DNA from 3 places in the Pseudomonas sp. ASL3 genome. Region 2 is predicted to be linked to each of the others. Evidence: predicted binding sites of a transcription regulator. Region 2 holds the regulator's gene; each other region holds the start of a gene.

Region 1 (7,257 bases), 690 kb from region 2:
ATGGGCAGCGCCTGACCTTCACCGCGCTGACCGATTATGGCGGCCAACGCCAGTACCTCGCCGAGGTGAATGGACATGCGCCGTTCAACGCGCGATTGCTGCCGGACTCTGCCCCTTTCAAGGACGTTCTCCCATGACCGATTTTCGCTGGATTCGACTTTTACTGCTGGCGCTGTCGCTCGGCCCTGCGACGTGCTTCGCCCTGGTGTGCAAGGAGCAGAACAGCGGTTCTGCCGTGATTCAGGCCGATCTGGGCAGCACCGTCGCCATTCCGGCCTCGGCGCCTGAAGGGACCATTATCTGGCGCTCCGACCGATTCAACGTTCAGGTCGAGTGCTTCAAGGACGGTCTGCAAGGGCAACAGGAAGAGGTATTTATTTACCTGAACCCGGACAGTCTGCTGATCGGCCAGGGCATTCGTGCGGGTCTGACCGTCGACGGTGTCGATTATCTGCAGGGCAGTGGCCGGATCAGTACGCGTCAGAGCCTCCCGGCTTGCCATGAAGGCAACTCGAACATCGGGGCCTGTCCGCGTATCACGTTCAACCTGGCATTCTCGGTGTTCATTCAGAAATTCGGTCCGACGCCGCCGTCAGGCGTGGGCAGTCATCTGCTGAACTATCGGCTGTTTCAACTCGATAGCGCTGCGGGTTTGAACCCGTTGCCGGGTCATAACCTGAGCTATGTCATCAATAACCTTAACGGCCTGCGGTTTATTGCCTGCGACGCCGAATTGCAGGTTATCCCGGAGACGGTCGAGTTTGGCTTGATAGGGATTCAGCAAGTGGCGATCGGCCGGGTGATCGATCGTCGTCCGTTTTCGCTGGTGACCAGCCGCACCTGCGACACACCGTTCAGCCTCTCCGCGCAGTTCAAGCCAGTGTCGGGTGTGTTGTCCGGCGACTTTTTGCTACCGGTGGCCAACAATGGCATCGGCATTCGCATCGTCAATGCGCGCAACGGCGCGACGCTGCCTTACAACCAGCCTTTCCATCTGGCCGATCTGCTGGAGCAGAGCCAGTCGGCAAAGGCTGATTTCGAGGCCGAATTGGTCTGGCAGAGCACAACACCCAAGGCGGGAGCGTTCGAGGCCGAGGTGATTGTTGACCTGTTTTACAAATAGCAGGCGATAGGAGGCTGTCGGTGATGGCGGCAGGTCGTCGGCGATTCAGGTATGCTGCCCGGCCTTGGGCGACTGCCCATTTAGCCAGACGACCGACTCGACACCTTTGGAGCTTCCATGACTACCCCCGAACACACGCCAGCTCCTGAAGCCGCCACCACCGAAGAGGTGACTGTCGTCGAGTCAGGTACAGAGATCACCGACAAGAAAGCCGCTATTCCGGCGTTCAGTTTTCCGTTCAAGCCGGGCGAGCTGTTGCAAGCCAAGACTCAAGACTCGCTGTATTACAAGAAGTCGGGCAAATCCAGCCACCACAAGATCCCTGGCGCAGCGCCACACGGCACCCGCAAGTCCATGGGCAAACGCTGATTCTCAAGGCGTGCGTTGTAAGGGAATGAAGGTGTAGTTCAGCGGATCGGTTGTCACCACCTGAGCGCCAGCCAATTGCAGCGTATTGGCGATCTCCGTGCCTGATACATGAAAAGCCCAACCCGATTCGACGGACAGCTCGGGCAGTGTGCGGGTCTCGGCGATCTGTTGCGCTGCCGCTGCAAAGGCGTGGATATCCGGCAGATAAGCGGTGAAGCCATCGCCCTTGAGGGCGGCGGCGCGAATCCCCAGCAGGTTGCAGATAGCCTCTTTGGCGGCGATCTCATCGCGATCGGCCTGGCGCGATTGTTCGATCAGCGCCATCAGCTGGGTGTCGACCAGGTTGCCGCCGACGATCAAGTCAGGCCCTTGTTCCCAGGCGTTTGGCGGGCAGCCCTTGGCTTCAGGTTGCAGTGGGATGTGAGGGTTGATCTCCATCGGGTAAATCCGACAGACCAGCGGGCGGCGTTCATAAATGCGGCACAGGTTCTCTGCGTCAAGATTCCGGCAAGGGCCGACGTTATAGGCGGCGAAGGTGATGGCGACATAGACCTGTGTGCTGCCGCTGGGTACCCGGCACGAACGGCGTTGGGCATGACTGCGTTGCAGTGCCGAAACGCCATAGCCATCTTCAAGAAAAGCCTCGGCGAGGACAATCACCGCACCGCCGTCAGCCGCCCACTGCCTGGCCTCCGGCAGTGTCAGGGGAACGTGATGATCGGTGCAACACTTGCCGCAACCTACGCAGGAAAACTGTGTGTTCATTGAGGGGATGGACCGGACGAGACGTGCATTGAGGGTGACAGGTTGCGAACGCTGTCACTGCCGAGACGAGTCTCGAAGCAAGTTATACGCCAGAGACAAGGATAATAGGCATACCCCCTGTAGGAGCTGCCGAAGGCTGCGATCGACCGGGAACCGGTCGCTTTCTTGAGACCGCTGAAGGTCGTGCCGACCTTTTCGCAGCCTTCGGCAGCTCCTACAGGGACCCCGTTTGCTGCGCGACAGTGCGGCGTCGAAGACGGGGCGGAATCTCCTACAGGGTAATCGGTGGCGGCCTTATTTAGGCAACGTAGTCACAGCATCCCACTCGGTCACGGTGGCTTTTTTGCTTTGGCGTTGATACAGGCACAGTTCGGTGCCGGCTTTGTTCTTCATGTGGGGTTGCGGGTAGTGACCTTTGAGCAGGAGCGCGCTGTAACCGACGCTGTCATCGAACAAAGCAGCGGTGCCTGCCGGTTTCACATTTTTTAGTTGGCTGGCTTTCACGCAGCTGTCGATCAGTGCTTTGTCCAGGTCGCTCCAGGCCTGGCCAGTGGATGCAGTGGCCAGGCTCGCAACAGTCGTCAGGCCAATGAACAGCAGAAGGGATGCTTTCATGTCGGTTTCCTTTTCGGGGGCATCGTTTTCGAACGGCGGATTATGCCGGCAGGATCGACAGGAAGCGTTTCAATCGGTCTCAAAACGCTGTACGTAACTCATACCGGATGTTTCATACAGACGCCGAGCGCCATGATTGTCTTCCAGTACTTTAAGGTCGACACAGGCTTCGCCACGCAAGCGAAATGCCTCGAAGGCATGGGTCAACAGAGCGATCGCCAGGCCCTGGCGCCGGGCGCGGGGATGAACCACCAGATCTTTGATAAAGGCGCTGGTCCAACACTGAGTCACACCGATCAGCCCCTGTGCGTCGCGAGCGATAAAGCACAGGGAAGGGTCGAATTCGGGGTCGGTTGCGAACGCGTTGTGCCACGACTCGTAGCCCGGCACGCTGCCCCCTCCTTGTTGATAACCGAGTACCAACAACTCATGCACTTGAGGCGCGAGTTCAGGGCTGAACTCGATCAGGCAGCTGGTGCCTGGCCATTGTACGGGAGGGCTGGCCTGACGCAGATCCCGCCGCATCAGCCAGCACCAGGGAGCCGAGCTCTCTATTAAATGGTTCTTTATTAAAGGCCCTGGGCTTCGACCGTGCGGGCCGCCTGAATCAAGCATTTGGTCAACTCGGGTGAAGAAAACTTGGTCAATACAGCGTTCGCGCCCGCTGCCTTGGCTTTTTCGCTGTTCATCTTGCTGTCCAGAGACGTGTGCAGCAGCACGTACAAGTCCTGGAAGTCCGGTGTTTCGCGCAGGGTACGAGTAAAGGCATAGCCGTCCATTTCCGACATTTCAATGTCGGACACCACCACATTGATCTGCTCGACCGTGCCTTGCAGTTCGAGCAGTTGGTCGATGGCCTCTTTGGCGCTGCGGGCAGTATGGCAATGAACGCCAAGGTTGCGCAGGGTGATCAATGATTGCTGCAAGGCGACCTGGCTGTCGTCGACCACCAGGATCTTGGCCTTGGCCAGCACTTGAGCGTCTTCTTCACTCAGGTGCGCAGGCTCTTGGATGATTTTCACCGGGGCGATGCCGTGAATGACTTTTTCGATGTCCAGCACCTGCACCAGCACGCCATCGACCTGGGTCACGCCGGTGATGAACGACTTGTTGCCGGCGCCGAAGGGCGGCGGACGGATGTCGGTGGTCAAGCAATGCACGATCTTGCTCACTGCCTGCACGTGCAGGCCCTGCTTGGAGCGGCTGACGTCGGTGACGATCAGGCAGCCACCGGACGGATCGACCAGCGGTTGCTCACCAATCGCGCGACTCAGATCGATCACCGACAACGACGCGCCGCGCAAGGTGGCGACGCCTTTGACGTGGGGATGGGACTCGGGCAGGCGGGTCAGGGTAGGGCAGGGGATGATTTCGCTGACTTTGAGCAAGTTGATTGCCATCAGCTTGCCGCTGCGCAAGGTAAACAGCAGGAGTGAGAGGGAGTCTGCGCGGGCATTATTCGAGGACATATCAACCTTCTGGAAGTTAAAGGCGTCGCTACATGGGAGCGGCAAACAGCTTTCGATGACGGGTTATCGACTTGCAAAGGGCTGGCTTTAGGGCATTTGTGTCGCCAGCTCGTAAACAGCCCAGCAAGCAGTTAAGCAGCCTGGAGCCGGTAACGGCTGATTAAGATGAAAACAGGCTTGTGTCCTGGTAGTCATAAAGACGCCAACGGGTCTTTATGACCGCGATCCGCGGTGTGTCATTTTGACTGCTTGATTATAACTTATTGATTTTAAACATAAAAATAATTGGCACGAAACCTGATATGCATAGGGTAACCAGATAGAAGCCTTGCGGCTCAGGAGTCTACCCCGATGTTGAATGCCCACGATCGTGCCATTGTTAAATCCACCGTGCCACTGCTCGAAAGCGGCGGCGAAGCCTTGACCACTTATTTTTATCAAATGATGTTCAGGGAATACCCGGAAGTGCGTCCATTTTTCAATCAGGCGCACCAGGCCAGCGGTGATCAGCCTCGCGCTTTGGCCAATGGCGTGCTGATGTATGCACGGCACATCGACGAACTGGAGCAACTGGGCGATCTGGTGGCGAAGATCATTAACAAGCACGTCGCCTTGCAGATCCTGCCTGAACATTACCCTATTGTCGGCAGCTGCCTGATTCGCGCCATCAAGGAAGTACTGGGTAGCGAAATCGCCACTGACGAAGTACTGCAAGCCTGGGGCAATGCGTACCAGCAATTGGCCGACATCCTGATCGGTGCCGAGGGTGCGATTTACGACGAGAAAGCCGAAGCCGTTGGCGGCTGGCGCGGTGCGCGTGAATTCAAACTGGTGAACCGGGTCGACGAAAGTGCCGAGATCACTTCGTTCTACATGAAGCCAGCCGATGGCGGGCCGATCCTCGCCTTCACCGCGGGCCAGTACATCGGTTTGCAGCTGTTCATCGGCGGCGAAGAAATGCGCCGCAACTATTCGCTGTCCGCAGTGGCCGATGGCAACCAGTACCGCATCAGCGTCAAGCGCGAACCCAATGGCGTGGCGTCCAACTACCTGCATGACCAACTGCAGATCGGCGACAGCATTCAGTTGTTCACGCCATCAGGGGAGTTCACCTTGGCCGATAGCCACAAGCCGCTGGTGCTGATCAGCGGTGGCGTCGGGATCACTCCAACGCTGGCCATGCTTGAGACAGCGCTGGAGACCTCGCGTCCGGTGCATTTCATTCACTGTGCGCGTAATGGCGCGGTGCATGCGTTCCGCGATTGGGTCGATGGTCTGGCCGGTCGTCACCCGCAGCTCAAGCACTTCTATTGCTACGCTGAAGACGATGGCGTGAGCCCTGCGGCCCACGCGGTTGGCCTTCTCGATCAGCAACAGTTGGAGCAATGGCTGCCCGAAGATCGGGATCTGGATGCTTACTTCCTCGGTCCAAAAGGCTTCATGGCCGCAGTCAAACGCCAATTGAAGGCGGCTGGCGTGCCAGAGAAACAAAGCCGCTACGAGTTCTTTGGCCCGGCTTCTGCGCTGGAATAAACAGAGCTGAGTAAAAAGATGCTGCCAGTCACTGAGAAGGGACTGGCAGCATTGTCGTGTCCGCTATTCGCAGGCAAGCCTGCTCCCACAGGTGATCGCATTCTCTGTGGGAGCAGGCTTGCCTGCGATTGACTTGACTCGGTGTGTCAGATACACCGCCTTTGGGCAGCCTAATCCTTCCGTACGGCGGTTTTGCACTTGAGTTGGCAACGTCTGCCCACGATTATCGCGGGCGATCGAATCGTTGTGCATTTACACTCTGGGCCACACCATTTCAAAAGGTAAGGGAATGAGCGACAACACGATGTACCTAAGACGTGAGAAGCGCTTTCTGGTCTTGCTCGGGGTGATCTGCCTCGCGTTGATCGGCGGCGCCCTGTACATGCAAGTGGTGCTGGGGGAGGCGCCGTGTCCGCTGTGCATCCTGCAGCGCTATGCGTTGCTGTTCATCGCCATCTTTGCCTTCATCGGTGCCGCGATGCCTGGCCGCCGTAGCACCACGGTATTCGAGGGGCTGGTCATGCTCAGTGCCATCGGCGGCGTCCTCGCTGCTGGCCGTCATGCGTACATCCTCGCGAACCCGACCGAGAGTTGCGGTCTGGACGTGTTGCAGCCAATCGTCGATGGTCTGCCGCTGGCGTCCTGGTTCCCGCTGGGCTTCCAGGTCGATGGTTTCTGCACGACGCCGTATCCACCGATCCTCGGCTTGTCATTGGCGCAGTGGGCCTTGGTGGCTTTCGTGCTGACCGTGATATTGGTGCCGCTGGGGATCCTGCGTAATCGCCGCAACGCCCGCTGAATTCAACGGATACAGCGCAAAACGCCCTGCTTTTCCTGATGGAAAACGGGGCGTTTTTTTGGCCTGAAATCTCCCATGCGTTTGATTTTTACAGAATTTGAGAAAAACTGTTGCTGAATAAGTCATAGTCAGTAAAAGGTTACATATCTACAATCGCCGGCATTAATCGGTCAGCGCCGCTCGCAATTGGCAAGAAACGAGGTCGAGGGGTCTCTACACACTCTCTGTAGACAGCTCCGGGCCTCAGGCACTGACACCCTTTCAGAATATCCGCACCAAATGGAATTGGTCTGCAAAACAGGCCGTTGCCACCAATCGAATAAGAAATTACAGGTAACTCCGGATTTGTCGACCAGCTGTTGAGCTGCTCTGGCAGGCCCTTATTCAAATCAAAATATATGCCAACACCGGCAGGGTGAAGTGTTGGCGTTCGAAACCCAACTGCACTGCGCAAGCTGCTTTAGAGGTCGTGAGATGAGTAGAAAAAGGTACCCCAGATTGTTTGGCTTCTTGGCCCTTTTGAGCACGCTTGCGCTCAGTGGTTGCAACATGACCCTGCTTGATCCGAAAGGGCAGGTAGGGAT
Region 2 (7,257 bases):
TGGTGTGGATCTTTTCGCACAGCAGTTGCTTGACCTTCTCCGGGTTACGCGAGATATCTTCGAAGTTTTTCGGCAGGAAATCGACTGCACCGGCATCCAGCGCGTCCAGCGTGACACGGGCGCCTTCATGGGTCAGTGAGGAGAACATCAGGACCGGTGTCGGGATGCGCTGCATGATGTGCCGCACCGCCGTGATGCCGTCCATCATCGGCATCTCATAGTCCATGGTAATCACGTCAGGCTTGAGCGCCAGCGCTTGTTCTATGGCTTCCTTGCCGTTAGTCGCCGTGCCGACTACCTGGATATTCGGGTCCGCAGAAAGAATTTCAGAGACGCGGCGGCGGAAGAAACCTGAATCGTCCACCACCAGGACCTTAACTACCATAAACACTCCAATAGGCGCTGCGGACGCTTGGCGCGACCCGCAGCACCGGAATCAAATACGCCGCGCGGCGTAACGCTTGAGCATGCTCGGTACATCGAGAATCAAGGCAATCCGACCGTCACCGGTAATGGTGGCGCCCGACATACCCGGCGTTCCCTGCAGCATTTTGCCCAGCGGCTTGATGACCACTTCTTCCTGACCCACCAGTTGATCGACAACGAAGCCGATGCGCTGGGTGCCGACCGACAGGATCACCACATGACCCTCACGCTGTTCCTCGTGAGCAGCCGATGCGACCAGCCAACGCTTGAGATAGAACAGTGGCAAGGCCTTGTCGCGCACGATGACCACTTCCTGGCCATCGACGACGTTGGTCCGCGACAGGTCAAGGTGGAAGATCTCGTTGACGTTGACCAGCGGGAAGGCAAACGCCTGATTGCCGAGCATCACCATCAGGGTCGGCATGATCGCCAGGGTCAACGGCACCTTGATGATGATTTTCGAGCCCAGGCCCTTGGTCGAGTGGATGTTGATCGAACCGTTGAGCTGGGCAATCTTGGTTTTCACCACGTCCATGCCCACGCCACGCCCGGACACATCGGAGATCTCGGTTTTGGTCGAGAACCCTGGGGCGAAGATCAGGTTGTAGCAGTCGGTGTCGCTCAGGCGGTCGGCGGCATCCTTGTCCATCACGCCTCGTTTCACGGCGATGGCACGCAGGACGTTAGGGTCCATGCCTTTGCCGTCATCGGAAATCGACAGCAGGATGTGGTCACCTTCCTGTTCCGCCGAAAGAATCACTCGACCGCCACGGGACTTGCCTGACGCTTCGCGTTCTTCCGGGGATTCGATCCCGTGGTCCACCGCGTTGCGCACCAAGTGGACCAGCGGATCGGCCAGCGCCTCGACCAGGTTCTTGTCCAGGTCGGTTTCTTCGCCGACCAGTTCCAGATTGATCTCTTTCTTCAACTGACGCGCAAGGTCGCGGACCAGACGCGGGAAGCGGCCGAAGACTTTCTTGATCGGCTGCATGCGGGTTTTCATCACCGCGGTCTGCAGATCAGCTGTCACCACGTCAAGGTTCGACACCGCCTTGGACATGGCTTCATCGCCGCTGTTGAGGCCCAGGCGGACCAGGCGGTTACGCACCAACACCAACTCGCCGACCATGTTCATGATTTCGTCGAGGCGTGCGGTATCGACCCGTACGGTGGTTTCAGCTTCCGACGCCGCTGGTTTATCCGGTTTATCCGGTGCTGGCGCTCTGGCCGGAGCCGGGGCCGGGGCTGCAGCAGCCCGCGCCGGTTCAGGCGCTTTCACCACAGCAGCCTTGGCGGCCACGGGTGCAGGTGCTGCAACAGCTGCAATAGCTTCGGGCTCGAACTTGCCTTTGCCGTGCAGCTCGTCGAGCAGCGCTTCAAATTCGTTGTCGGAGATGTGATCGCCATTCGCGGCAACCGCAGCACCTTGCGGCACAGCAGCGACAGCGGCTACTGGCGCGACAGTCTCAGCGGCGAACGTGCCTTTGCCGTGCAACTGATCGAGCAGTGCTTCGAATTCATCGTCGGTAATTTCATTGCTGGCAGGAGCTGCGGCGGCCGCGACCGGCGCAGCAGGTGCTGCCTCAACGGCGAACTGGCCTTTGCCGTGCAGTTGATCGAGCAGCGATTCGAACTCGGCATCGCTGATCTCGTCACCGGTGTCAGGGCCTCCGGCATACGCCGAAACCGGCGCAGCCGAGGCTGGCGTTACCGCGGAGGCCGCAGCCTGCGCCTTGACCGCGTTGAGCGAGTCCAGCAATTGTTCGAATTCGTTATCGGTAATGTCTTCGGACACCGGCTCCGGCTCAACGCTGACCGGCGCAGCCGCAGCGATCTCAACAGCAGACGCCGGCTCGGCCAGACGCGCCAATGCTGCAAGCAGCTCTGGCGTGGCCGGGGTCACGTCGGTGCGCTCACGCACTTCAGAGAACATGCCGTTGACCGCATCCAATGCTTCCAGGACCACGTCCATCAATTCCGAGTCGACGCGACGCTCACCCTTGCGCAGGATGTCGAAGACGTTCTCGGCGATGTGACAGCACTCCACCAGCTCATGGAGCTGGAGGAAGCCGGCGCCCCCTTTTACAGTGTGAAAACCGCGAAAAATTGCATTGAGCAAGTCCGCATCATCAGGTCGGCTTTCCAGCTCGACCAGCTGCTCGGACAATTGCTCGAGAATCTCGCCGGCCTCTACCAGGAAATCCTGAAGGATTTCTTCATCGGCGCCGAAGCTCATTGGGGTGCTCCCTAAAATTAACCGTCAACCGACCTAGAAGCCCAGGCTGGATAGCAGATCGTCAACATCATCCTGACCGGATACGACGTCTTCACGCTTATCGGCATGAATCTGCGGACCTTCACCCTGAGACAGATGTTTTTCTTGATCTTTTTCTGTTCGGATCGATTGATGGTCATGTTCGATCCCGGCAAAGCGATCGACCTGGCTGGCCATCAGCACCAGTTTGAGCAGGTTGCTTTCCACTTCCGTGACCAGTTGGGTCACGCGCTTGATCACCTGACCGGTAAGGTCCTGGTAATCCTGAGCCAGCAGAATATCGTTGAGATGGCCGGACACTTCCCGGGTTTCCTTTTCGCTGCGCGACAGGAAACCTTCGACACGCCGAGCCAGCTCACGAAACTCTTCGGCACCGATTTCGCGACGCATGAAGCGCGCCCAATCGGCACTCAAGGCAGCAGCATCGGTGCTGAGCCCACCCATCAAAGGCGTGCTTTGCTCCACCAGATCCATGGTCCGATTGGCCGCGTTCTCGGTCAGCCTGACCACATAAGACAGGCGCTCGGTGGCATCGGTGATCTGCGAGACTTCCTTGGCTTGCGGCATGTTCGGGTCAATTTGAAAATTGACGATCGCACTGTGCAGTTCGCGAGTCAGTTTGCCGACTTCCTGATACAGGCCACGGTCGCGGGTCTGGTTCAGCTCGTGGATCATTTGCACAGCGTCGCCAAACCGGCCATTTTCAAGGCTTTTGACCAACTCGTGTGCGTGTTGCTTCAGGGTCGACTCGAAGTCTCCCATTGATGATTCTGTCTGCTCCATAGAGCCCTCGCGGCGAACATCAGCTATTGACGCGCTCGAAGATCTTTTCGATCTTTTCTTTCAGCACTTGGGCCGTGAAGGGCTTGACCACATAACCGTTCACACCGGCCTGAGCGGCTTCGATGATCTGATCACGCTTGGCTTCAGCCGTTACCATCAACACTGGCAGGTGCTTGAGGCGATCATCGGCACGCACGTGGCGCAACAGATCGATGCCGGACATGCCAGGCATGTTCCAGTCAGTCACCAGAAAGTCGAAGCTACCGCTTTGCAGCATCGGCAGCGCGGTCGTCCCGTCATCCGCTTCAGCCGTGTTGGTGAACCCCAGATCACGCAACAGGTTTTTTATGATCCGCCGCATCGTTGAGAAGTCATCAACGATGAGGATTTTCATGTTCTTGTCCAATTCGACCTCCAAGCAGTCTTTAACGCACTCAGCACCTGAATACGCTGTTCAATCAAAACCGGCACAGCACACAACGGCTGCACGAAAACGACGACGGGCTTGGTAAATCAACAGGTCGGGAAACTGGCACAGCAGGCCCTGAAGGACCTTGACTGACCGGCTCCTGCCTAGTCTTATCTTCTTCGCACGCAACGCTTTGCACAGCCGGCTTACAGTCAGCGCGAAACCACCAAGGGTCGCGCACTGCCTGTCAACGCGCTCGCCATTCCCCCAAACGCCCTCGCAAACGAGCTGCGCACTGGCTGTGTAACTGGCTGACCCGTGATTCGCTGACCCCCAACACCTCACCAATTTCCTTGAGGTTCAGCTCCTCGTCGTAGTACAGCGCCAAGACCAGTCGCTCACGCTCTGGCAAATTGGCAATCGCATCCGCTAGCGCTGCCTGGAAGCGTTCATCCTCCAGGTCGCGCGATGGCTCAAGCTGAGCGCTTGCGCCATCCTCATGCAGTCCCTCATGTTCGCCGTCCTGCAACAGATCGTCGAAACTGAACAACCGACTGCCCAAGGTATCGTTCAAAATCCCGTAATAATCATCGAGACTCAATTGGAGTTCGGCCGCAACCTCGTGATCTTTAGCGTCACGACCGGTTTTAGCTTCAATTGCCCGAATTGCGTCACTGACCATGCGCGTATTTCGATGCACCGAACGCGGGGCCCAATCGCCCTTGCGCACTTCATCGAGCATGGCGCCACGAATGCGGATCCCGGCGTAGGTCTCGAAACTCGCGCCTTTGGTGGCGTCGTATTTGGTCGAGACTTCGAGCAGACCAATCATGCCCGCCTGAATCAGATCCTCGACCTGTACACTGGCCGGCAAACGCGCCAGCAGGTGATAGGCGATGCGTTTGACCAGCGGCGCATAGCGCTCGATCAGCTCGTACTGGGAGTCCTTGGACGCCTTGCTGTACATGCGATAGCCGCTGGCTGTCATAGCACCGGTCCCGCACTCGTCTGATGTACGAGCCGCTCGACGAAAAACTCCAGATGCCCACGCGGGTTGGCCGGCAACGGCCAGGTGTCGACTTTCTGCGCGATGGCCTTGAAGGCCAGGGCGCATTTGGAGCGCGGGAACGCTTCGTACACGGCGCGCTGCTTCTGTACAGCCTTGCGCACGCATTCGTCGTAAGGCACGGCGCCGACGTATTGTAAGGCGACATCCAGGAAGCGATCCGTGACCTTGGTCAACTTGGCGAACAGATTGCGGCCTTCCTGCGGGCTTTGCGCCATGTTGGCAAGCACCCGGAAGCGGTTCATGCCGTAATCGCGGTTGAGCAGTTTGATCAGCGCGTAGGCGTCAGTGATCGAGGTCGGTTCATCGCACACCACCAACAACACTTCCTGGGCGGCGCGCACGAAGCTGACGACCGAGTCGCCAATACCGGCAGCCGTGTCGATCACCAGCACATCGAGGTTGTCACCAATGTCGCTGAAGGCCTGGATCAGCCCGGAATGTTGCGCAGGTGTCAGATGGACCATGCTCTGGGTGCCAGAGGCGGCCGGTACGATACGAATCCCGCCCGGCCCCTGAAGCAGCACGTCGCGCAGCTCACAACGTCCTTCAATCACATCGGCGAGGGTGCGTTTGGGGGTCAGGCCGAGTAAGACATCGACATTTGCCAGACCCAGGTCGGCATCCAGCAGCATGACCCGCCGGCCGAGCTCAGCCAGAGCCAGTGACAAATTCACTGACACGTTAGTCTTACCGACGCCACCTTTGCCGCCAGTCACCGCGATAACCTGTACGGGATGCATGCTGCCCATGTTAGTTCTTTACCTTGTCTTGCTTAGACCGAGGCCACATTACTGGCTGCGCGTACGTTGAATGAACAATGCTCGGCAGACCCTGTATGTAGGTACATTCCAATGTCATGCCTTACCCAACCCGCTTGTTCGGGCTGTGATAAAGATCCGCGAACATATCCGCCATAGCTTCCTCGCTTGGCTCTTCCTGCATTTGCACACTGACCGCACGACTCACCAATTGGTGCCGACGCGGCAAATGCAAATCGTCCGGTATTCGCGGCCCATCCGTGAGGTAAGCCACCGGTAACTCATGACTGATTGCCAGGCTCAATACCTCGCCCAGGCTGGCGGTTTCATCCAGCTTGGTGAGAATGCAGCCCGCCAGACCGCAGCGTTTGTAGCTGTGGTATGCAGCGGTTAGAACCTGTTTCTGGCTGGTAGTTGCCAACACCAGATAATTACGCGCCTTGATTCCGCGACCGGCAAGGCTTTCCAACTGCATACGCAATGCCGGATCGCTGGCTTGCAGGCCGGCGGTGTCGATCAAGACCACTCGCTTGCGCAGCAACGGCTCCAGCGCCTGCGCCAATGACTGACCCGGATCAACGTGGGTGACGGACACATTGAGGATGCGACCCAGCGTTCTAAGCTGTTCCTGGGCGCCGATCCGATAGCTGTCCATGCTCACCAGCGCGATGTTTTGCGGACCATATTTCAATACATACCGCGCCGCCAGTTTTGCCAGGGTCGTGGTTTTGCCCATGCCAGCCGGGCCGACCATGGCGATCACGCCACCCTCTTCCAGAGGCTCGACGTCGGGGGTCGCGATCATCCGCGCCAGGTGGGCCAACAACATACGCCACGCCTGACGGGGCTCTTCAATATCGGTGATCATCGCCAGCAGGTCCCGCGACAGCGGACCCGACAGGCCGATGCGTTGCAAGCGGCGCCACAGGTTGGCCTGCTGCGGACGGCTACCTTGCAGTTGATTCCAGGCCAGAGAGCCGAGCTGCACTTCGAGCAGTTCGCGCAGGCCGTTCAATTCGAAACGCATGGACTCGTAAGCGCGCTGCCCGGCGACTGGCTCAACGGCAGGGGCCGGAGCGACAGGTCGTGGCGGCTCATCGAACGTCGGCTCGATGTGCGTATCGGCAGCGCTCAGCGGCATGCCAGAGAACAATTGGCGATTGATCGATGAGTCGCTGTCGCCACGGGTGCCGAGTTCGGCCTGTGCAGAGACAATGCGCGATTGCGTCTTGCGCAGCTCGTCTTCGAGTTCGATGTTCGGCACCCGCGGCGCCAGCGCGGAAAGCTTGTAATCCAGAGCAGCAGTCAGCTCTACGCCGCCGGCAATCCGCCGGTTACCAATGATGGCTGCATCGGCGCCCAACTCATCACGAACCAGTTTCATGGCTTGACGCATGTCGGCGGCGAAAAAACGCTTAACTTGCATGACTCACTACCTCAGCCGTTGGGCCCGACAGTCGCGACGATCGTGACCTGTTTGGTGTCGGGAATTTCCTGATACGCCAGAACATGCATGTTCGGTACAGCCAACCGTCCA
Region 3 (7,257 bases), 3.1 Mb from region 2:
CTAGCTACACCTGAGCAGACAAAGAGGAAAGGTACTACATCACACAAAGAAGACTTGTTAACCCCATGTAAGAAGTCGACGCTGCTTGCAACCCAATTCATGTAAAGCACTTTTTTCACTTGCAAATTTTATTACCAGTCGTTACTTTTTATCGAAAGCGACGCTATTAAGCCCTTTATATGAAGTGCGCAACGGAATCACTGAATAAAGTCATCTACTGCGCTTCAGCCTTTCGCTGACCGTGATTTCGCACACCCTCTTGGTCATTGAGTCGAGTTGATCAAACTCGGCAACTTAAACCTGGTCATTCAAGAGCCCCTACTTTCCCGACAGACAGCGGATCGAAGTGGCTCACACCTTATGAAGTGGCCATTCCCATTGCTACATTCAAAAAAGGTACATTATCGTGAACAATAAAGACCCACACCTCTCTTCTAAACCTGCCAATAAACTGGATTTGACTACCGCCGTGGAACAGTTCATTCAGCAAGGAGGCGTTATCAATGTAGTCCCTCATGGAGAAACAGCCGAGTTATCTATCGAGTCGGTGATCCCCCCCCGTCTCGATACAGAGCGGGAGGATGACAAACATAAAAAGCTGGAATTATTGAAGAGTTTGGTCGCGAAGGGCGCCGGTGTCAGCGCCCTACAATACTCTTTGAGAATGAACAAAAGAGACGTCAGGCGAATGGCTGGGGAGCATGGTCTGAAAATATCCTATAGCAGACCTATTCGCGGCGTCAGAAATGAGAAGAAGCAGGACCCGGACACCGTCGACGATGACGTCGCGGGTCACGCCATGCACTACTCCAGTCTGGGATACACCGCATGGGAGATCGCTCAGAAATTGAATTTAAGCGTGCGCCAAGTATGGAAAATCGGGCGAGACTATCGATTCGAGTTCAGGCAAACGAGCGACCGCGCAGGGCCCAGCCATCCACCCGAAGAATAAGCCATTGATAAGCCGAATGATCATCCCCCCACACTGTAGTGGGTAATGCGACAGACCCAAAGCCGGTAGAGGCGTGTTGACCGCGTCACGCTCAGCGTTTACTTATACGCCGATACCGGTTTGGACTTTCCCTCCTGCGCCTGCCCTGCCTGCATGAATCATTCTCGGGTTCATTGATCACCGATCGCAACAAAAGCGTCCTCACTACGTCCCGTTTAAAAAAAGTAATATGCCGCCCTGTCCTACTTCTTGAAAATACGACTACCTTTAAACATAGCCACTCACCTCCTTGTCTATTGCAAAGGCATCGACAATCAGTTTAAACACCCTCTACGCCCTCATACACGCTACGCAAATTAACGTTCTACCGAGGTACTATCATGATGAAAGAGTCCATCAACGGAATGAATCCAGTCAGCGTAATCGCCTTGTTCGCAGCGCTTTCCGAGGCGTCAGCGGCCACTGCACTGCCTTTCCTGGACGAGGACAGCCAGGACATTTACGTGTGGTTTTTAATTTTATTTCCGTTCGCACTGACGCTTATGTTTTTTCTGACGTTGAATTTCAACTATACCGTTCTGTATGCACCGTCAGACTTTTCCAATGAAAAAAATTTTCTCAAAATCTTCAAGAAACCCGACCTCCCCTTAGAGGACAGCACGCACAATGAACTTGCCGAACCTCCTACTTCTGACATCAAGAAAAATACGATCAGTGAAAAAACACTGTCGAATATTAAACCTGTGAAACATCATCCTCATCGTGCTGTACTGACGCGGTCCGGTCGCCCAAGCGCATCGCCTGATTACAGAACACAGCAAGACGCCGTTGAAACCAAGGTCGCGGTCAGCTTGAAAACGGCCTCATCAAGCATCCAACACTTCCGCTCGTTCTCCAAACTTCTGGCGCTCCCGGCTAACAAGGTAGATGTCATCTATGGAGGACCCATTTCTTGTATAGACGACCTTGAGCAGCTTTTATCCTTGCTGACCATTAAGGGTTGCTCTGCACATCGAAACGACGTTCAAGCGACGCGATTGATTTTATTGCTTAAAGACCGGAATGCTCAGATCAGCACGGGTGATCTCATGACGCTGGCTAACCAGTTTTCAAAACGCACACAACACCCTGATACATTCGCCGTCTTGACGCTCGACTCAAGCGAAGTTTTCTTTTTATAAATCATTGTTCGCAAACACGGCTGTACTGTTCAACTACTCGCAGTCCTCCGTAGGAAAAAACCATAGAAATGAACGCTGATTCTAGAATTCATCATGTTCTATTCGTTTTCTGGCGTAGGAATCTACTTTAAGGTGCCGAGGCAAGCTCTTCCAATGCCGTCCGACTGACGAGAGCAGCCTTGAATACCTGAAGGTTTCAACAGTGATACTTAAAACCGGATTAATTTTCCAACATTGCGACCTGAAGCGACCTCTAACAAAAGCAGCTAGTGTTGTGAAAGGCAAAGTGTGATCGCACCCGATTCCCGAAGTCGTGGCGTCCGTATCACGCAGTAAAACACTCACCGACAATAGTGGGGTTTAGCACCCCGCCGAATGACCGAACAGGAAACACTATGTCTAAACTGAAAGAATTCCACGACACCGAACAGGCACTTGAACAGCAACTACAATTGCTGGAGTCGCTTAAAAAAATGCAATACTCATGAAAGAGCTTGAATTTGAATCAAAACTTAAAGCATTGATGAAGCGGTACCGTAAAACGCTGGGGGACATCATTACGTTGCAAGAACATTCAGTGCCATCACCTGACAACACTGTCCATGAACAACCTGTCTCGTATAGGCCGCGAGCCAGCGAGCCTCAAAAAAGGCCCGAATCAAAGCGTCAGCGACTCGCTTTACAGGCGAAAACAACACTACAGGATTGAATAACAGACAAGCCCTGCACGCTGGGGTGACAGGTCCGACGATGCAGGGTGAGAGTCGACGTATAACATTGAAAAGGTAGCCCTGATCCGTCTCACAAGGAGATCAGACCGGGGCTACATTTCTTCTGTGCGCAAGCATCGCAAACAAGCCTCGGCATCATTAGCAGCGCTTGACACAAGGCATCAGAACAACTTGCGACCTTTATTTGCAGCAATACGCATGCGCAGAGCATTCAGCTTGATGAAGCCGGCTGCGTCAGCCTGGTTGTAAGCGCCGCCATCCTCTTCAAACGTAGCGATGTTGGCATCAAACAACGATTCGTCAGACTTGCGGCCGGTCACGATGACATTGCCTTTGTAGAGCTTCAGGCGCACAACACCATTCACATGAGCCTGAGACGCGTCGATCATCTGTTGCAGCATCAAACGCTCAGGGCTCCACCAGTAACCGGTGTAAATCAGGCTGGCGTATTTAGGCATCAGCTCATCCTTGAGGTGAGCGACTTCACGATCCAGGGTGATCGACTCGATAGCGCGGTGAGCACGCAGCATGATGGTGCCGCCAGGCGTCTCGTAGCAGCCGCGCGACTTCATGCCCACATAACGGTTCTCGACGATATCCAGACGACCGATACCGTTTTCGCCGCCGATACGGTTCAGGGTGGCCAATACCGTCGCCGGCGTCATCTCTACGCCGTCCAGGGCAACGATATCGCCGTTGCGATAGGTCAGCTCGAGATAGGTAGCAACGTTTGGCGCGTCCTCAGGGGACTTGGTCCAGCGCCACATGTCTTCTTCGTGCTCGGTCCAGGTGTCTTCCAACACGCCGCCTTCATAAGAGATGTGCAGCAGGTTGGCGTCCATGGAGTACGGCGACTTCTTCTTGCCGTGACGTTCGATGGGGATGTTGTGCTTCTCGGCATAGTCCATCAGTTTTTCGCGCGACAGCAGATCCCACTCACGCCAAGGGGCAATCACTTTGACGCCCGGCTTGAGCGCATAGGCGCCCAGTTCGAAACGAACCTGATCGTTGCCTTTGCCGGTGGCGCCATGGGAAATGGCGTCAGCGCCGGTTTCGTTGGCAATTTCGATCAGACGCTTGGCGATCAGCGGACGAGCGATGGAGGTACCCAGCAGGTACTCACCTTCGTAGACGGTGTTGGCGCGGAACATCGGGAATACGAAATCGCGCACGAACTCTTCGCGCAGGTCGTCGATGTAGATTTCTTTGACGCCCATGGCTTGTGCCTTGGCGCGTGCCGGCTCGACTTCTTCGCCTTGACCCAGGTCAGCGGTGAAGGTCACCACTTCGCAGTTATACGTGTCCTGCAGCCACTTGAGGATTACCGAAGTATCCAGGCCACCGGAATACGCGAGAACTACCTTGTTTACGTCCGCCATGCCATCACTCCACCGGGTTGTACGGAAAACCAATGATTCTACCGCTCAAACCCGTGAATTTACAGAGGCGCGACAGCTTGTGACGACGAAGCGACAGTTAATGTCGAGAGCACGACGAATGACAGCAGATTATGAGGTGGCGGCAGCACTGCCCAATGCCGCAACGGGAGCCGGTTTTTCGTCCGGAGCCACACGTTCCAGCTGGACATTGACCCGCCGGTTCCGCGCACGATTAGCGGCATTGGTGTTGGGCGCCAACGGGTAACGCTCGCCATGGAAACGCAGGGTGATCTGCTTCTCCGGCACGCCTTGGGCCTTGAAGAAATCCATCACCGCCAAGGCCCTGCGCCGGGACATATCACGGTTGGTCAGGCGATTGCCGCTATTGTCGGAATGGCCGTCGAGTTCGATGTGGTTGACGGTGGGATCGGCTTTGAGAAAATCGACGATGACTTGCAGCTTGGCCCGCGCCTGTGCATCCAGATCGACCCCGCTGCCCGGAAAGCTTATTTGCGCCTGCTTGACCTGCTCGTAATTCATCGGCAGCAGCTTGGAGGTGCAAGCCTGATAATCGCTGAACGCCTTGCTGAACTTGATCGGCAACAACCGCACTTCCAAAACAACACTACCCTCTTGGGTGTGATGACGAATGACCGGACTGCGGCCTTCAAGCAAACCTGCGATCAGTCGCCCGGCCTGGCCCTGGGAGCTGTTGAATGGAATCTCGCCGTTGCTCACTTTGACCGCGCCCAGATTGATGTCACCGCGCCCCGGCTGCCAGGGCGCAGCCGCGGCCAACAAGGTCGCAGAACCCGAGCCGAGCATACTGCCGCTCGCCTTGAGGCGGAATGTGGCCTGCTCCCCCGCGCGACGCACGAACTCACCCACACCGAAATCGGTGATGGGCTGGATCAAACGGCACTCGAATTTATCGCCTTCGACTTTCCATTCGGTACTTTCCAGACGCGTCTGGAAAGTGATAGCCATTGCCGGCAGGCTGGCAAACACACTGAGCAAGGCTAGATAACGCTGGCGCACGGGAGGCTCCACTAGAAATACGGCATACGTCTGGCTATCGGTAACTTTCCGGAAAACTTGATAGCGAGTGCCTGGATGAGTCTTTTCCGGTAGCATTCCCAGCGAGTTTGACCCGCCTGGAATCCCCAATGTCCGACCGCCTGACCCTTCTGCGTCCCGACGACTGGCACATTCACCTCCGCGATGGAGCTGTTTTGCCTCACACCGTTGCTGACGTTGCGCGTACTTTTGGCCGCGCAATCATCATGCCTAACCTGGTGCCTCCCGTACGCAATGCGCAGGAAGCTGACGCCTATCGCCAGCGCATCCTTGCTGCGCGCCCGGCAGGCAGCCGCTTTGAGCCATTGATGGTGCTTTACCTGACCGACCTGACACAACCGCAGGATATCCGCGCGGCTAAGGCCAGCGGCTTTGTCCATGCCGCGAAACTGTACCCGGCCGGGGCGACCACCAACTCCGATTCCGGTGTTACCAGCATCGACAAGATTTTCCCGGCGCTCGAAACCATGGCCGAGGTTGGCCTGCCGCTTTTGGTCCACGGGGAAGTGACGCGTGGCGAAATCGACGTTTTCGATCGTGAAAAGTTCTTCATCGATGAGCATTTGCGGCGAGTGGTCGAACGCTTCCCGACGCTGAAGGTGGTTTTCGAACACATCACCACCCGCGAAGCCGTGCAATTCGTCAACGAAGCGCCTGCTAACGTGGGGGCGACGATTACCGCTCATCACCTGCTTTATAACCGCAACCACATGCTGGTCGGCGGGATTCGTCCGCACTTCTATTGCCTGCCGATCCTCAAGCGCAATATTCACCAGGATGCATTGCTCGACGCCGCCACCAGTGGCAGCACGAAATTCTTCCTCGGTACCGATTCGGCTCCCCACGCCCAGCACGCCAAAGAAACAGCCTGCGGTTGTGCCGGCTGCTACACCGCTTACGCCGCTATCGAGCTGTACGCCGAAGCGTTCGAACTACGCAATGCCCTGGACAAACTGGAAGGCTTCGCCAGTGTTCACGGTCCGGCGTTCTACGGCCTGGCACCCAACCGCGACACCATAACGCTGGTCCGTGATGAATGGACCGCACCTACCAGCCTGCCATTTGGCGCGCTGTCCGTAATTCCGCTGCGCGCCGGTGAAAAACTGCGCTGGCGCCTGCTGGAGAAACACGCGTGAGTGAAGATCATTTCGACGACGAACAGGACGGTCATGGCGGCGGAGGCTCTCGGCACCCGATGGCTGCCCGTTTCCGTGGCTATCTGCCGGTCGTTATCGACGTAGAAACCGGCGGCTTCAACTCGGCGACCGACGCCCTGCTGGAAATTGCCGCGGTCACGATCGGCATGGATGAAAAAGGCTTTGTGTTCCCTGAGCACACCTACTTCTTCCGTGTTGAACCGTTCGAAGGCGCCAATATCGAAGCAGCGGCGCTGGAGTTCACCGGCATCAAGCTCGATCACCCGCTGCGCATGGCGGTCAGCGAAGAAACCGCGCTGACCGATATCTTCCGCGGCGTACGCAAGGCCCTGAAGGCCAATGGCTGCAAGCGGGCGATTCTGGTGGGGCATAACAGTAGCTTCGACCTCGGGTTCCTGAACGCTGCCGTCGCTCGCCTGGACATGAAGCGCAACCCTTTCCACCCGTTCTCCAGCTTCGACACAGCGACCCTGGCAGGTCTGGCCTACGGTCAAACCGTGCTGGCCAAGGCCTGTCAAACGGCAGACATCGACTTTGATGGCCGTGAAGCGCACTCGGCCCGCTACGACACCGAAAAGACTGCTGAGCTGTTCTGCGGCATCGTCAACCGCTGGAAACAAATGGGTGGCTGGGAAGACTTCAACGACTGAAACCTTTGCGTCCTCCAAAACCGGCCTATATGGCCGGTTTTTTTGTGCTGTCGGATACTCCGCATTCGCAGCGGGACGCGTAGTTGCAAGCCTGCTCCCACAATTGATTGAATCGCCTTTGTGGGAGCAG

The links. Region 2 encodes FliA, which starts transcription of late flagellar genes. Its sites were predicted from a motif close to CTAAAGTTTNNNNNNNNNNNGCCGNTAA; they were not measured.
Region 1: AC1MEE_RS19965 (chemotaxis protein CheW) is a predicted target of FliA. The motif match lies at 4,405-4,432, and genes of this name have one in related genera.
Region 3: AC1MEE_RS00710 (flagellar protein MotY) is a predicted target of FliA. The motif match lies at 5,316-5,343, and genes of this name have one in related genera.

What each region holds. Positions count from the first base shown of each region.
Region 1 covers NZ_CM155281.1:4,306,210-4,313,466, reverse strand. Annotated here, with positions in the region: gene AC1MEE_RS19995 (fimbrial biogenesis chaperone) at 1-137, shown strand, start outside; gene AC1MEE_RS19990 (fimbrial protein) at 134-1,123, shown strand; gene AC1MEE_RS19985 (hypothetical protein) at 1,241-1,492, shown strand; gene AC1MEE_RS19980 (YkgJ family cysteine cluster protein) at 1,496-2,257, opposite strand; gene AC1MEE_RS19975 (hypothetical protein) at 2,552-2,872, opposite strand; gene AC1MEE_RS19970 (GNAT family N-acetyltransferase) at 2,942-3,397, opposite strand; gene AC1MEE_RS19965 (chemotaxis protein CheW) at 3,442-4,341, opposite strand; gene hmpA (NO-inducible flavohemoprotein) at 4,693-5,874, shown strand; gene AC1MEE_RS19955 (disulfide bond formation protein B) at 6,164-6,673, shown strand; gene cyoA (ubiquinol oxidase subunit II) at 7,148-7,257, shown strand, end outside.
Region 2 covers NZ_CM155281.1:3,614,622-3,621,878, forward strand. Annotated here, with positions in the region: gene AC1MEE_RS16720 (protein-glutamate methylesterase/protein-glutamine glutaminase) at 1-385, opposite strand, end outside; gene AC1MEE_RS16725 (chemotaxis protein CheA) at 437-2,662, opposite strand; gene AC1MEE_RS16730 (protein phosphatase CheZ) at 2,696-3,484, opposite strand; gene AC1MEE_RS16735 (chemotaxis response regulator CheY) at 3,504-3,878, opposite strand; gene fliA (RNA polymerase sigma factor FliA) at 4,141-4,881, opposite strand; gene fleN (flagellar synthesis regulator FleN) at 4,878-5,711, opposite strand; gene flhF (flagellar biosynthesis GTPase FlhF) at 5,824-7,146, opposite strand; gene flhA (flagellar biosynthesis protein FlhA) at 7,158-7,257, opposite strand, start outside.
Region 3 covers NZ_CM155281.1:155,532-162,788, reverse strand. Annotated here, with positions in the region: gene AC1MEE_RS00725 (hypothetical protein) at 407-952, shown strand; gene AC1MEE_RS00720 (hypothetical protein) at 1,333-2,133, shown strand; gene AC1MEE_RS00715 (argininosuccinate synthase) at 3,026-4,243, opposite strand; gene AC1MEE_RS00710 (flagellar protein MotY) at 4,373-5,281, opposite strand; gene pyrC (dihydroorotase) at 5,410-6,456, shown strand; gene rnt (ribonuclease T) at 6,453-7,127, shown strand.